Regions from separate parts of the Vibrio olivae genome, predicted to be linked through region 3. Evidence: riboswitches for the same ligand, from Rfam matches in the RefSeq annotation. Region 3 holds a riboswitch; each other region holds the start of a gene.
What was found. Region 3 has a riboswitch for thiamine pyrophosphate ahead of thiC (phosphomethylpyrimidine synthase ThiC). Riboswitches for the same ligand answer to the same signal wherever they lie in the genome.
Positions count from the first base shown of each region.

Region 1: another riboswitch for thiamine pyrophosphate. It lies ahead of thiB (thiamine ABC transporter substrate binding subunit); the one in region 3 lies ahead of thiC (phosphomethylpyrimidine synthase ThiC).
Region 2: another riboswitch for thiamine pyrophosphate. It lies ahead of thiD (bifunctional hydroxymethylpyrimidine kinase/phosphomethylpyrimidine kinase); the one in region 3 lies ahead of thiC (phosphomethylpyrimidine synthase ThiC).

Region 1 covers NZ_JBHMEP010000014.1:39,458-43,884, forward strand. The annotation lists gene thiP (thiamine/thiamine pyrophosphate ABC transporter permease ThiP) at 1-1,413, opposite strand, end outside; gene thiB (thiamine ABC transporter substrate binding subunit) at 1,422-2,429, opposite strand; TPP riboswitch at 2,483-2,600, opposite strand; gene ACFFUV_RS21680 (flavin prenyltransferase UbiX) at 2,647-3,267, opposite strand; gene mpl (UDP-N-acetylmuramate:L-alanyl-gamma-D-glutamyl-meso-diaminopimelate ligase) at 3,273-4,427, opposite strand, start outside.
Region 2 covers NZ_JBHMEP010000002.1:278,602-283,028, reverse strand. The annotation lists gene ACFFUV_RS11120 (arginase family protein) at 1-131, shown strand, start outside; gene ACFFUV_RS11115 (HDOD domain-containing protein) at 794-1,630, opposite strand; TPP riboswitch at 1,767-1,867, shown strand; gene thiD (bifunctional hydroxymethylpyrimidine kinase/phosphomethylpyrimidine kinase) at 1,931-2,740, shown strand; gene ACFFUV_RS11105 (phosphatase PAP2 family protein) at 2,898-3,662, shown strand; gene ACFFUV_RS11100 (oligogalacturonate lyase family protein) at 3,730-4,427, opposite strand, start outside.
Region 3 covers NZ_JBHMEP010000011.1:1,049-5,475, reverse strand. The annotation lists gene thiE (thiamine phosphate synthase) at 1-535, opposite strand, end outside; gene thiC (phosphomethylpyrimidine synthase ThiC) at 532-2,481, opposite strand; TPP riboswitch at 2,604-2,702, opposite strand; gene crcB (fluoride efflux transporter CrcB) at 2,750-3,133, opposite strand; gene ACFFUV_RS20210 (multicopper oxidase family protein) at 3,249-4,427, opposite strand, start outside.

The DNA of each region.
Region 1 (4,427 bases), on a different contig from region 3:
GCTTAAATCGCCAATCGCAAACATAAAGCAAATCGAAAGCGCTTGCGCGACGGGTTTATGCAAAGCCCGCCATTCCACGACTCGAAAACGCTGCCAACCTTTGAGCCCGAGCGAAGCACACAAATATTGATATTGCTGCTCCACATGCAACATCGGCTGAGCCAAGGTTTTGATAACGTAAGGCAGCCCCATTAATGCATTAACCACAACCACAATCAGCCAAGCCAGTTGAAAGACATCCGTAAATTGACGCAACAAAACAAACAACCCAGTGCTCAATACCAAACCAGGCGTAATTAAGATAATCGCCCCCAGCATCTCAATGCCGTTTGCTCGACGGTTTTTGTCTTGCACACGCCAGCGACGACTGGTGGATAAAATGGCGATGCCCGCACTTAATGCTAAGCCACTCGACATGACGGCCACTTGTAGTGATGCACCAAGTGCAGACCAAAACTCGCTATCTGCCAATACTTTGAAAAATGCCGAGTTGATGCCACTGATAAACACCATCAGCAGAGGTGAAAAAACAAATATCACCGTTATTGTGATGACTCCCATATCCCAAACTCTCACCAACATAGACTCTCGCCCTTTAAACTGGGTTTGACGATAGCTGATACCGTTGATTGGTAAAGGCTTAGCAAAACGCTGAATACTCAAGGCTAAGGTGCCACATAAAAGCATTTGCCACATCGCAAGGAGTGCGCCACTTTGTAAGTCAAAATCAAACTTAATCGCTTGATAAATGGCCAATTCAATGGTCGTAGATTTGGGGCCTCCGCCGAGCGCCATCACCGTCGCGAAACTGGTAAAGCACAGCATAAATACCAACCCACATACCGAAGGTAATTGCTGCCTTAGCCGCGGCCACTCAACCCATTTGAATTTATCCCATGCTGACATGCCCAAATGCGCGCATAACTTATGCTGTTCACCGGGTATGGTTTCCAACGATTGATATAACAGGCGCGTCGCGTAGGGCAAATTAAAAAACACGTGGGCGAGTAGAATCCCGCCGAGGCCATAAATAGAAAAAGGCAGAGTGAAATCGAAATGCTCAAGCCACTTGGCCACAAGACCACTGTTGCCGTAAATCGCTAATAGACCAAAAACGCCAACCAACACTGGCATCACCAGCGTGGTGCCAAATATTTTTATGATCCAGCTCTTCGCCGCGAAGTGACGCCGTGATAACGCCAAAGCGACAGGCAAGGCCCCGCCCACACTAAGCAGCATCGAGAGGAAAGCTTGATAGAAACTGAATTGCGTCACGTGGCGATAATAGCTGTCTTGCCATAAGAAGCTAATATCGCCGAGCGGCGCGCGCATTAACAGCGCACTAAGCGCAGCGATCACCAGCGCTGCAATGACAAAAGCAACGCCGATACCGATTTTAGGTGTTGAGTTCAAAGCGACGCCTATTGAGTGAGCGCATTACGCCATTCACGAATCCAAGCTTTACGTTTTTCTGCAACTTGCTGATCACTGAAACTCAGCGCTTTGCTCGGTATCGTTAAGCTCGAAAATCCTTCGGGTAGCGCGACATCCATCGCGGGATACATCCAGTTGGTCGTAGGAATCACACCTTGAAATTCAGGGCTGAGAATAAACGCCATAAATTGATCGGCAAGCTGTGGATGTGCACTGCTCGCCACCTTCGCTGCCACTTCAACTTGAGTGTAATGTCCTTCACTAAAATTTGCGGCAGCGTAATGATCATCTTGCTCCGCGATTAGATGATAAGCTGGTGAGGTGGTATAGGAAAGCACCATATCCGCCTCGCCCTCTAAAAACATAGAGTAAGCTTCAGACCAGCCTTTGGTTACTGTTACGGTTTTTTGAGCAAGTTGCTGCCAAGCCGCCGGGGATTGATCTCCATAAACCGATTTCATCCATAAAAGCAGCCCCTGTCCTGGTGTTGACGTTCGCGGATCTTGATAAATGATCTTGAGATCATCACGCTTTTCGACCAATTCTTTGAGGCTCGTAGGCGGATTGGAGAGCTGAGTTTTATTGTACACAAACGCGAAATAACCATAATCATAGGGAACGAACACCTCGTCATTCCAACCATTTGGAACCGTAACAGCTTGAGTATCAACTGAATGTTTGGCTAGCAACCCTGTCGATTTGGCTTCACTCATTAAATTATTATCGAGCCCCAACACAATATCCGCTTTAGTACTGCTACCTTCAAGGCGTAATCGGTTGAGAATCGATACCCCATCATCCAGCGTGACAAAGTTAACATCACACCCGCATTTAGCCTCAAATGCTTGTTCGATTTTAGGGCCAGGCCCCCAATCTGAAGCAAAGGAATCATAGGTATAAATGGTTAATGTGTTATCCGCTGCGTTCGCAGAATTAGACACGGCAGCAGTCGCCACCAAGATACTAGTAAGAAGGGTATATTTTACGTGTTTCACGGCTCGCTCTCTTGTTTGAGCGGCACAGGCTTGAGGTTGGGTTGCGTTACTTGCAGGTATCCAGACTCAATTCCTACGCCAGCATTATCTGGTTCAGGTTTACGGGTCCCAAAGCAAGCTTTGATCTCAGCGTCATTCATCTTTGAATGATGAGCCCCCCGATGAGTTGAAACGGCATTGTAAAGGTTAATGTCTGAAATGGCTATAAGTGCAGCCATTAACTGCGTTGATCATACCCCCAACGTGGTACGAGACCTTGCTCAATACCAAGATGGTCCAGCACTCGAGCCACCATAAAATCAACCAAGTCTTCGATACTGGTTGGCTGATGATAAAAACCAGGGGCGGCCGGCATAATGGTGACGCCACGCTTTGCGAGTGTCAGCATGTTTTCAAGGTGAATCGCTGAAAATGGCGTTTCGCGCACAACCAGCACCAGCTGACCTTTCTCTTTAATCACGACATCAGCGGCGCGTTCAATCAAGTTATCGGACATGCCATGGGCGATTGAGGCCACACTACCCGCCGAACATGGGCATACCACCATCCGTTTTGGCGCCGCAGAGCCGGACGCGACAGGGGAGAACCAATCCTCTTTGCCACAAACCACCAATTGCTGAGCATCACACTGAAAATGGTCGACCAACAACTTTTGCGCGGCTTCAGGGTTAGCTGGCAATTGCAACTGATGCTCGGTGGCGAGTACGACTCGCGCAGCAGATGAAATCAGCAAGTAGACGGTATAATCAGCAGCGAGTAAGCTTTCAAGCAAGCGCAGACCATAAGGCGCACCGGATGCGCCTGTCCATGCCAAAGTGATGCGTTTTGAATCTGTCATAGAACTCATCCGTGTGCGGTTGCTAATTGCGTTAACAGCTTGTCATGAATACCTTCAAACCCACCGTTACTCATTACCAATATTTGGTCCCCCGGGTGAGCATGGCGCACAATATCCGCGACAAAATCATCAATCTGGTGACCAACGAAGGCGGGCTGTAAGCAACTTTCAGCAACATCTTTCACTGACCACTCAATGTTATTAGGCTGGAATAAAAATACGCTATCCGCTTTAGCGAGCGAAGCGGCCAGCGTGTCTTTGTGAACTCCACGCTTCATCGTTGCTGAGCGAGGCTCAACCACCGCAATGATTTTTTTATCCCCCACCTTGTTACGTAAACCATCCAAAGTCAGTTCAATGGCGGTTGGGTGATGGGCGAAATCATCGTACAAGGTAACCCCATTGACTTCCCCTTTCAGCTCAAGACGACGTTTAGTATTGATAAAGCGTCCCAGTGCGTCACACGCGAGTTCTGGCGTTACACCAACATGACGCGCCGCAGCGATCGCCATCAGTGCATTATCCACGTTATGATCTCCCACCAAATGCCAATTCACCTGTCCCACTTTCTCATTACTGAGATAAACATCAAACCGCGAACCCTCTTTGGTGATCTTCTCGGCTCGCCAATCCCCTTGCTCACCACTGGTTTCGGTCTCACTCCAGCAACCACGACTTAAAACATCTTGTAACGCCACGTCTTTTTGCGGCATGAGAATGCGACCATTACCAGGAACAGTTCGAATTAAGTGGTGGAATTGCCGCTTGATCGCTTCAAGATCATCAAAAATGTCGGCATGATCGAACTCAAGGTTATTTGTCACAAGAGTGCGAGGGTGGTAGTGCACAAACTTAGACCGCTTATCGAAAAAAGCACTGTCATATTCATCCGCTTCCACGACAAAAAACATACTTTCGCCAAGACGCGCCGATACACCGAAGTTACCCAGTACCCCCCCGACTAAGAAACCGGGTTGATAACCGCAATCTTCTAAAATCCAAGCCAACATACTCGAGGTGGTGGTTTTACCATGGGTGCCTGCCACAGCCAGTACCCAGCGGTCATGGAGTAAAAATTCCTGCAGCCACTGCGGGCCAGAGGTGTAACGAATATTGGTATTGAGAACATGCTCAACACACGGATTTCCTCGACTCATCGC
Region 2 (4,427 bases), on a different contig from region 3:
ACTGTCTCGAGTCCAAAAAAGTAAGAGCTATCCAATTGACTGGACTAAGAGATAAAGATTGGTATTCAAAATACACCAAACAAATTCTCGATGAGTTGTGTACGCGTTTGTCTCGTAATGATAGTGAGTGATGGAGTGATTTTCTCAGTCCCTTAAATGCAAAAAGCTGGCGTTTCAGCCAGCTTACTTTTTTTACCCTTATCAGGGTTATTGGGGTTTGTTGCCCGTGTTTTTATTCGAGTCTTTCCAATATTGAATTCGAATACGATGCAACTGAGCTTTTCTAGTTTTTTTCATAATAAATACCTCACTATTACAACGACGCTCCTCAAGAGCGGCTTATTATTGTCTTTGCGTTAATAACAGCTAGTTTGTTTTGATTGACGCTACGCCTAAGTTTCTAACGCAGTTCAATCGACCTCTGGCTCAACTGTGAGCGAGAAACCGAATCATGATAAGATCGGAAGGTTGATTGGATTTAAGCCGACCTTCTTTAAGTCACGTTACATGGCTTAAACCACAATATCCACAGTATAGACCAGTTTTTTCCATTAGAGTTCAGAAACAAGCATTTAAAGCTTATATTTCAGACGATGCTTCAAAAAAGTGACATCTTGTCTTCGAGTTTATCTCGTCCCACTCAATGGTAAAATCACTATAACGTCGAATTATGAAACAAATACGACACTCTTTATATGGAGGTGAAGCGTACTTTTTTCAAGCTTAACTCGGTATTGAAGAATGGAAGGTGACTGAAACGAGCAACCCGCTACGACTGAGCGGGCTGATGATATTATACGGCAAGCATCTGGTTGGCAAGTTCGCGACCACTGCCGCGGAATTTATCGACAACCTCTTTAAAAGTGGCAGAGATATTGAGTAGGCGAGAATCGGTGTGTTCTGCAAGGTAAACCGATTTCTGGTCATCGCTACTGAAATGATCCCAATTGAGATGAATATCTTTAGCAAGATGAATGATGGAAGCCAATTTAGGCGAAATATCTGCTTCCCGTGGATCGGGGAAATGTTCAATTGCATCGACCATTTCTTTGGGAAACTTCCAGTTTTTTGCCAGTAACGCGCCAAGTTCGGCGCTTGATACATCCAATATTTCTTCTTGTGCTGAAATTGCATCCTGGCCATTCATGACTTTGCTATTGATGACAAGTGCCTGTTCTGGTACCAAGGCATGGATCATCAGCTCTCCGATATTATGCAGAATTCCCGTTGTAAAAGTTTCATCGACATCCATTTTCACACAAGCCGCAATTTTACTCGCGATCACCGACACTTCAAAGATATCTGACCAATACTCTTCCATATTCAGGGTTTCAAGGTGCGGAAATGCGCTGGAAAGGACGGATGCAACAACCAATGTTTTTACTGGCCCTGTTCCGACGCGAATTAATGCCTCATTGACCGATGTTACCGTGCGGTTACCACCAAAATACGCGGAATTTGCCATGCGAAGCAGGCGAGCCGAGAGCACCTGATCCATGGCCAGTTTTTCGGCGAGACGTTTAAAGTCGACGTTATCCTGATTGACCATATCAAGCAGCTCTTGTAGGACTTTTTGAATTCTAGGTAACTCATTCAGGCGAGATATCAAAGGCGCATGGTTCACTATCATTCTCCTTATTCATGCGGTGCCCCTTTCAATATAGGAGAAATTTTTTACTTGATACAAAAGTTGTAAGTCGTGTTTGTGTGGCGCTTAAATTGTTGATTATTGCATTTCCCAGAGGCTAAAAGCTTGTTACCATCGTGGCAGATAGTCGGGGAGCTCATTTGAGCTGAGATCGCGTTAGCGAGACCCGTTGAACCTGATTCAGTTAGTACTGACGTAGGGAACTATTACGCGGTGGTAAAGCCATTTCGTAGCTTTGCTGTCGCTCAGTGCGTTCCTTTACGTCTTGTATTTGGAGATTCCATGCAAGACCAACTTAGCCCACACTCTACCCCCATCGTTCTTACCATCGCCGGTTCAGACTGCAGCGGCGGAGCCGGGATTCAAGCCGATATTAAGGCCATCAGTGCCACGGGTAGCTATGCGTGTTCGGTGATTACCGCCATTACCTCACAAAATACACGAGCCGTTAATGCGATTCTGCCTGTACCCGTTGAGACGATTGAAAGTCAGCTCGATGCCGTATTCAGTGATCTTAACGTTATTGCGATCAAAGTCGGTATGCTAAGTGATGCACCAGTGATTGAAGCTGTAGCGAAGCGTATTGCGGATTATCAGCCGCGCTATTGTGTCGTTGATCCGGTTATGGTCGCCACGTCTGGCGATCGTTTGCAATCACCTTTGGCTGTAGAGACATTAAAAGAGTGTTTATTTCCTGTTGCGGATCTTATTACTCCAAACTTACCCGAAGCGGAGGTGTTAACCGGTGAGTGTTTTGATGAGTCACCAAGCGATGACCAGCAACGGGCTTTATTGAAGCTTGGAGCTCAGGCGGTGTTACTCAAAGGCGGGCATCGTCAAGACTCTGCCCTATCTCGTGATTGGTTATTCAGTGCCCAGCACCGACAGGTATTTGATGCGCCGCGTATTATCACTCGTCATACTCACGGAACAGGCTGCACACTCTCTTCCGCAGTGGCCTCCTATTTAGCACAAGGCGAACGGTTACCTGAGGCGATAAAACGAGCCAAAAACTATATAACTCAAGCAATTGTATCAGCAAATGAACTAAACGTTGGCCAAGGAAGAGGGCCGGTTCAACACTTTTTTTAGCCCATCATTGTACGCGGTTTGGGCTGGTAATGGCTTTGGATGGTGGCGGTATTTTGAGCAGTTATCTTTCAGCAATTTGACACAAACTTGATGCATGTAAGAACATGACTCACTAACATCGAAGTGGGTTATATGTTTACAGACGTTAAGGCGGTTGATGAGAAAGCTCAACATTATTAACAAAAAAGTCGAGCTGATTTTGCTGGCAGCCATGGCATTGGTGTTGGCTCCTTTCGCTCGTTCTTTACCTGTCACCGACTTGCTTGGGTCTGTTGATGCAACTTCGGGTTGGATCATCAGCACCATTACAGATTCCGCTGGTCAGCGCGGCCTGTGGCTAACCATCGTGATTTTAAGTGCGCTTTCTCTGTATAAGCAACCACTGAATCGAACAGAGATTTTTAAATACATTGTCCAATTTACGGTTATTTTTATGATCGCTTACTTTGGTAAGAATGTGCTCAAAGAGTTGCTTGAAAGCCCAAGGCCTTATACCGAATTGCTTACGCATGAGTTGTTGTTGCCCAATCCTGAGCACTTTTACAAGCTTGGCTCTAGTCAGCAATTGGCAATACTCGATCAGGTGGTGGATAAAGTCAGTGAGTGGCGCCTTCGTCACTGGTATCAAGAAATGAACTATTCTTTGCCTTCTGGTCATACCGTCTTTGCGGCGCTTTGTTTGGCGTTCTTTGGCGCGATATTTGTTCGTCAGCAGCGCTTTATTTTGGCCAGTGTGGTTGTCCTATGGGCCACACTAGCTGCATACAGCCGCGTTTGGTTGGGGATGCATCGACCAGAAGACTTGTACGCTGGTATCGTATTTGTCGCGGCCGTCGTCACCTTTACGCCAAACGTGGGTGAGTGGCTGGTGGCCAAAATGCCAGGCCATGTAAAGCAGCAGTGGCTTAAAGCAAGCCATTAAGCAAAAGTAAAAACAATAAAAAAACCCTCGATTGCGAGGGTTTTTGTGTTTATGCAGCAGATGAAAATTAGGCTTTAAATTCCGCCGGTAAGTCGGCAATGTATACCGCTGGTACACCTTCAAAGTCACTGGTAAATAAGACGCCGTCATCACCTGGAGTGAATGATGGGTGTGGATGCGTGATTTGACGGTCGCCATCAAGTACGTCCCAAGATGTGCTGTGTTTACACAGTTTCTTGGCACTTTTGGTTTGCGTGTTCAGTACATACAAGAATGGGTCATTTTCAATGTCGTAGCTTTCTGCATCCGCGACATCGACTGGCGCGTCACAACCGTCTCCGACCATCAGTGAGCCGTCAAAGTTACTCATAAGGTGAGAACAAGGTGGCATGACCATGACTTCTTCGTTCTCTAACGTTTCTGGGTTCGCTTTGTAGATCACGCGATCGGATTGACCTTTAAAGTAAGAAACGTAAGCCATTGCGCTGCCATCTGGAATCCAGAATTCGTGCGTGCAAGATTCACCTTCCGCATGCTCTTTGATCTTACGAACATTGCTACCATCTTCATCCACCAGCCACATGCGTGCGTCAACAAGGTCATGTGGGCCTTCGTGACAAAAACCAATGGTGCTGTCATCAAATGGGCGATAGATTGGGTGGCCAAGCCATGCTTTGTCTTGATGAACCACATCAAGTTTACCTGTTGCGATATCGACTTTGATAAGACGACAGGTTGGGTTGGTGTGGTAGAACTCTGCGAACT
Region 3 (4,427 bases):
ACAGCCTTTGATTCAAAGACGAGTGGCGTTCTGATATCAACACATGAGGAAAAAGTGCGTACTGACTTGGCCATGTTTCACGTGAAACATTATCCATCATTCGAGCGATAATAAGCGCGTCTTGTAACGGGAAATCGAGTGCGAGCAAAGAAAGGACCCAGCAAAAGTGCGCTCGATAATTCGCTATCGGTGTATCAGATTCAATCTTTGCTTGAAGACCATCGACATTAAAAATATCGTAATATTTTCTCTCTTGATAACAACCGACCCAAGCAGTTTGCGTATCGTCAACGCTTTCAGTCGATAGTGATTGATAATAAATCGCCAGATTGGCACCATCCAGTGGCGGAGATGACGTACAGTCTGTCGTCAACGTTTGAGTGCATTGGTCTTGACTGGTTAACTCAAAATATCCACTTCGACTAACACCGATAACCACATCATCAATAGCAAACCCATGGCGCTCAGCAAACAATAAATGACGTTGAATCGTTGCTGTCAGCTCAATACATTCATAAGGAATCAGGATGTTCATTCCACCTTCTCCTTGGTGGTTGAGCCACTTACAGGATGGTAAAGCTCAGAACCTGAATTCAAAAACTCTTGAGACTTTTGGCGCATACCTTCTAATGGGTCTTCGACTAACGTTATCGTAATCAACTGATCAGCCGCGACTTGCGCTTCATCTTTTGCGTACTCTCTGACCTCTTGAGAAATCTTCATTGAGCAAAATTTAGGTCCGCACATCGAACAAAAATGCGCAACTTTGCCAGATTCTTGTGGCAACGTTTCGTCATGAAATTCACGTGCCGTATCGGGGTCGAGTGATAAATTGAATTGATCTTGCCAGCGAAATTCAAACCGAGCTTTGGATAAAGCGTTATCGCGTATTTGAGCTCCAGGGTGACCTTTCGCAAGATCCGCAGCATGTGCAGCCAACTTATAGGTAATTAAGCCGGTTTTAACATCTTGCTTATTCGGTAATCCCAAGTGTTCTTTGGGCGTTACGTAGCAAAGCATAGCGCACCCGTACCATCCAATTAAGGCAGCACCAATACCGGAGGTAATGTGGTCATAGCCTGGTGCAATATCTGTTGTTAATGGTCCTAGCGTATAGAATGGAGCTTCATGGCAGTGCTCTAGTTGCTGATCCATATTCTCTTTAATCATCTGCATTGGAATATGCCCCGGCCCCTCGATAATAACCTGAACATCATATTCCCAAGCAATTTTCGTCAGCTCACCAAGCGTTCTCAGTTCGGCAAATTGAGCTTCGTCATTAGCATCAGCCACTGAACCGGGTCTCAAACCATCCCCCAAAGACAAAGCGACATCATACTGAGCACAAATCTGGCAAATCTCTCGGAAATGAGTATAAAGAAAGCTCTCTTGATGATGAGCTAAACACCATTTCGCAATAATAGAGCCGCCTCGAGAAACAATACCTGTCACTCTTTTTGCGGTCATAGGTACGTAGCGCAATAGAACACCAGCATGAATCGTAAAGTAATCGACACCCTGCTCTGCTTGCTCAATTAAGGTATCGCGCATCACATTCCAATTTAAGTTTTCTGCAATACCATTAACCTTTTCTAGCGCCTGATACATGGGCACGGTTCCAATCGGAACCGGGCTGTTACGCAATATCCATTCACGGGTTTCATGGATATTGCGACCGGTTGATAAATCCATCACCGTATCAGCTCCCCATCGAGTAGCCCATATCAGCTTTTCGACCTCTTCCTCAATCGACGATGACACAGAAGAATTGCCAATATTGGCGTTTACTTTAACCAAAAAATTTCGACCAATGATCATTGGTTCAGACTCAGGGTGATTAATATTTGAAGGGATAATCGCACGCCCTTTTGCCACTTCGTCACGGACAAATTCAGCCGTAATATCATTTGGTAAGTGGGCTCCAAAACTTTGCCCTGGGTGCTGCTGGTTCAGAGCCTCATCACGATAGTGTGCTCTGCCCATATTTTCACGAATAGCGATGAATTCCATTTCTGGTGTGATAATACCGCGGCGAGCATAATGAAGCTGTGTGACACATAGGCCGGACTTAGCGCGACGAACCTCAGGCAAATGACCATAACGAAGCTCATCCAGCGTTTGGTCATCTAAACGCTCGCGCGTGTATTGAGAGCTAACGTGGGCGAGCTTTTCAGTATCACAACGCTGATCAATCCAAGTTTGCCGTAACTTAGGTAAGCCCGAATATAGGTCGATTTGGTGGCTTGGGTCGGTATAAACACCAGAAGTATCATAGACACGAATAGGCTCATTGGGCTCATAGATTGGTGCTTGTTTCGTTCCACCAACCAAACTGTCAGCCAGACAAATTTCACGCATCGGTACGTGTACATTGGTCAAGTTTCCGGAGACGTAAACTTTATTTGAATTGGGGTATAACTGGACAGATAGTGTATCTATAAACTGTTTGGCTTCTAGCCTAGATTGCTTTCGACTCGACATAGCATTTTTCCTATTAATGAAGAATAAAAATGCTTGACGGAAAGATGCAACAAGAGGGATCGCCGACGAAAAATACGTTGTACGATCATTGGATAGGAAAGTCAGTACGACTTCATCTGACGAAAATATCTTCTCCTGTTCCCTTCGCTGGTACTAACCAGATCAGGTTCAACGGATCCCGAATAAACGGTCTCAGCCATATGGCACTCCGACAAGTAAATCGATTATAGGTAAATGAAATGACAAAACCAAGCGGTGTGGTATTAATTTAGCTCTTAGTCAAGATTTGAAACCCAACCCAAGCAGCAGAAATGCTGAGCACTACGTTGAGAATCACGTTTAACCCCATTTTAAAAAACGCCCCTTGTTGCAACAAAATGACATTATCCATAGAGAACGTAGAGAACGTGGTTAACGCGCCAAGAAAACCCAATCCAATGATTTGACGCCAAGGTTCAACTGCCAGTAGTTCTTTTTGGAACAGAGCCATGATCAGACCCATAACGAAAGAACCAAGCACATTGACGGTTAATGTTCCGTAAGGAAAACCGCGTCCAAATAGAAAAATACAAAACTCAGAAATTAGATAGCGTGAACAAGCACCAAGCGCTCCACCAAGCGCAATGAAGCCCAAAATAGCCGATTGTCCCATAGATATTTCCCTTATAACCCAAGACGGGATTTTATAGATAGTTTTAAAAAATAAGTTATAAGAAAAGTACGATACTTTTCCCTATTAATTTAATATTTTTAAAAAGTTACAGGAGTCACGTAACTTCAATGTATCCCATTAACCCCGTTTTTAAATGTTCAATGACATGACAGTGATACATCCAACGACCTGGATTATCTGCAACAAAGGCTGCTTTTGCACTTCCGTTCTTTCCAAGCAAAACGGTATCAGTATGAAAGGGTTCATCTAGTTTCACACCATCCAATTCAAGTACGGTAAACGTATGACCATGAAGATGTATAGGGTGATGATACTGAGTAACATTTTTCAAATTAAAAATATAAGTCTTTCCGCGCTGCAAAGACGCTAAAGCAGCTGGGATACTATTTTCGCTCATCCCATTCCAGGCTCGCTTATTGATCAACCAAAAAGTTGGAGAGGCCTTTCCAGTGTCATCGACGGGCGTCACCGCCCCCTGCCATTCAAAGACAAAATCAATTTGCTGGGCGTTATCCAAATCGATTTGAGGTATTGGGTTCAATGGCAAACGGGGCAGCACATTCGCTGGAGACAAATTAGATTTTACGCACTGAAACTCACAAAGAGGGAAAGGAAACTTACCTTTCATATATCGCACGTAAACACGCTCTCCAGCTTGAGGAGCGATAAACCCCACATCAACCCTCATGCCAGGACCAACTTTGTGCTCTGAGAGCGGATAAGGACGTTTCACTGGGTTGCCATCAATAGCAATAACCCATGCATCAACGCCTTCGAGTCGAATCGGGTAAGTTAATGTATTATCAACGTTGGCAATGCGTACACGCGTTGTCGCATTCTCTTGTAACGAATAGCTCGGGTTATGTGAACCATTGACCGTCCCCCACTCGCCTGGAGTTCCCATACGAGCACTTAAACGGGGGATCATCAAATCCTTCCATTCGCCCTGCGGGTCAACATGCCAATGCTTAACCATGACTTGATGATCTTCCTCAAACTTAACGGGAGAAGCTTCATCAACAATAATTAGCCCGACGAGGCCTTTACCAAGTTGAACCACACTATTCATATGAGGGTGATACCAAAAGGTACCCGCATCCGGCGGCGTAAACTCATAGACAAAGGTTTCACCCGGCATAATAGGGGGCTGACTCAGAAACGGCACACCATCCATTTCAATTGGAATTCGAAGTCCGTGCCAGTGAATAGTTGTCGGCTCCGAAAGTAAATTGGTAAAACGTATCGTCACTTTCTGACCTTGCTTACAACGAAT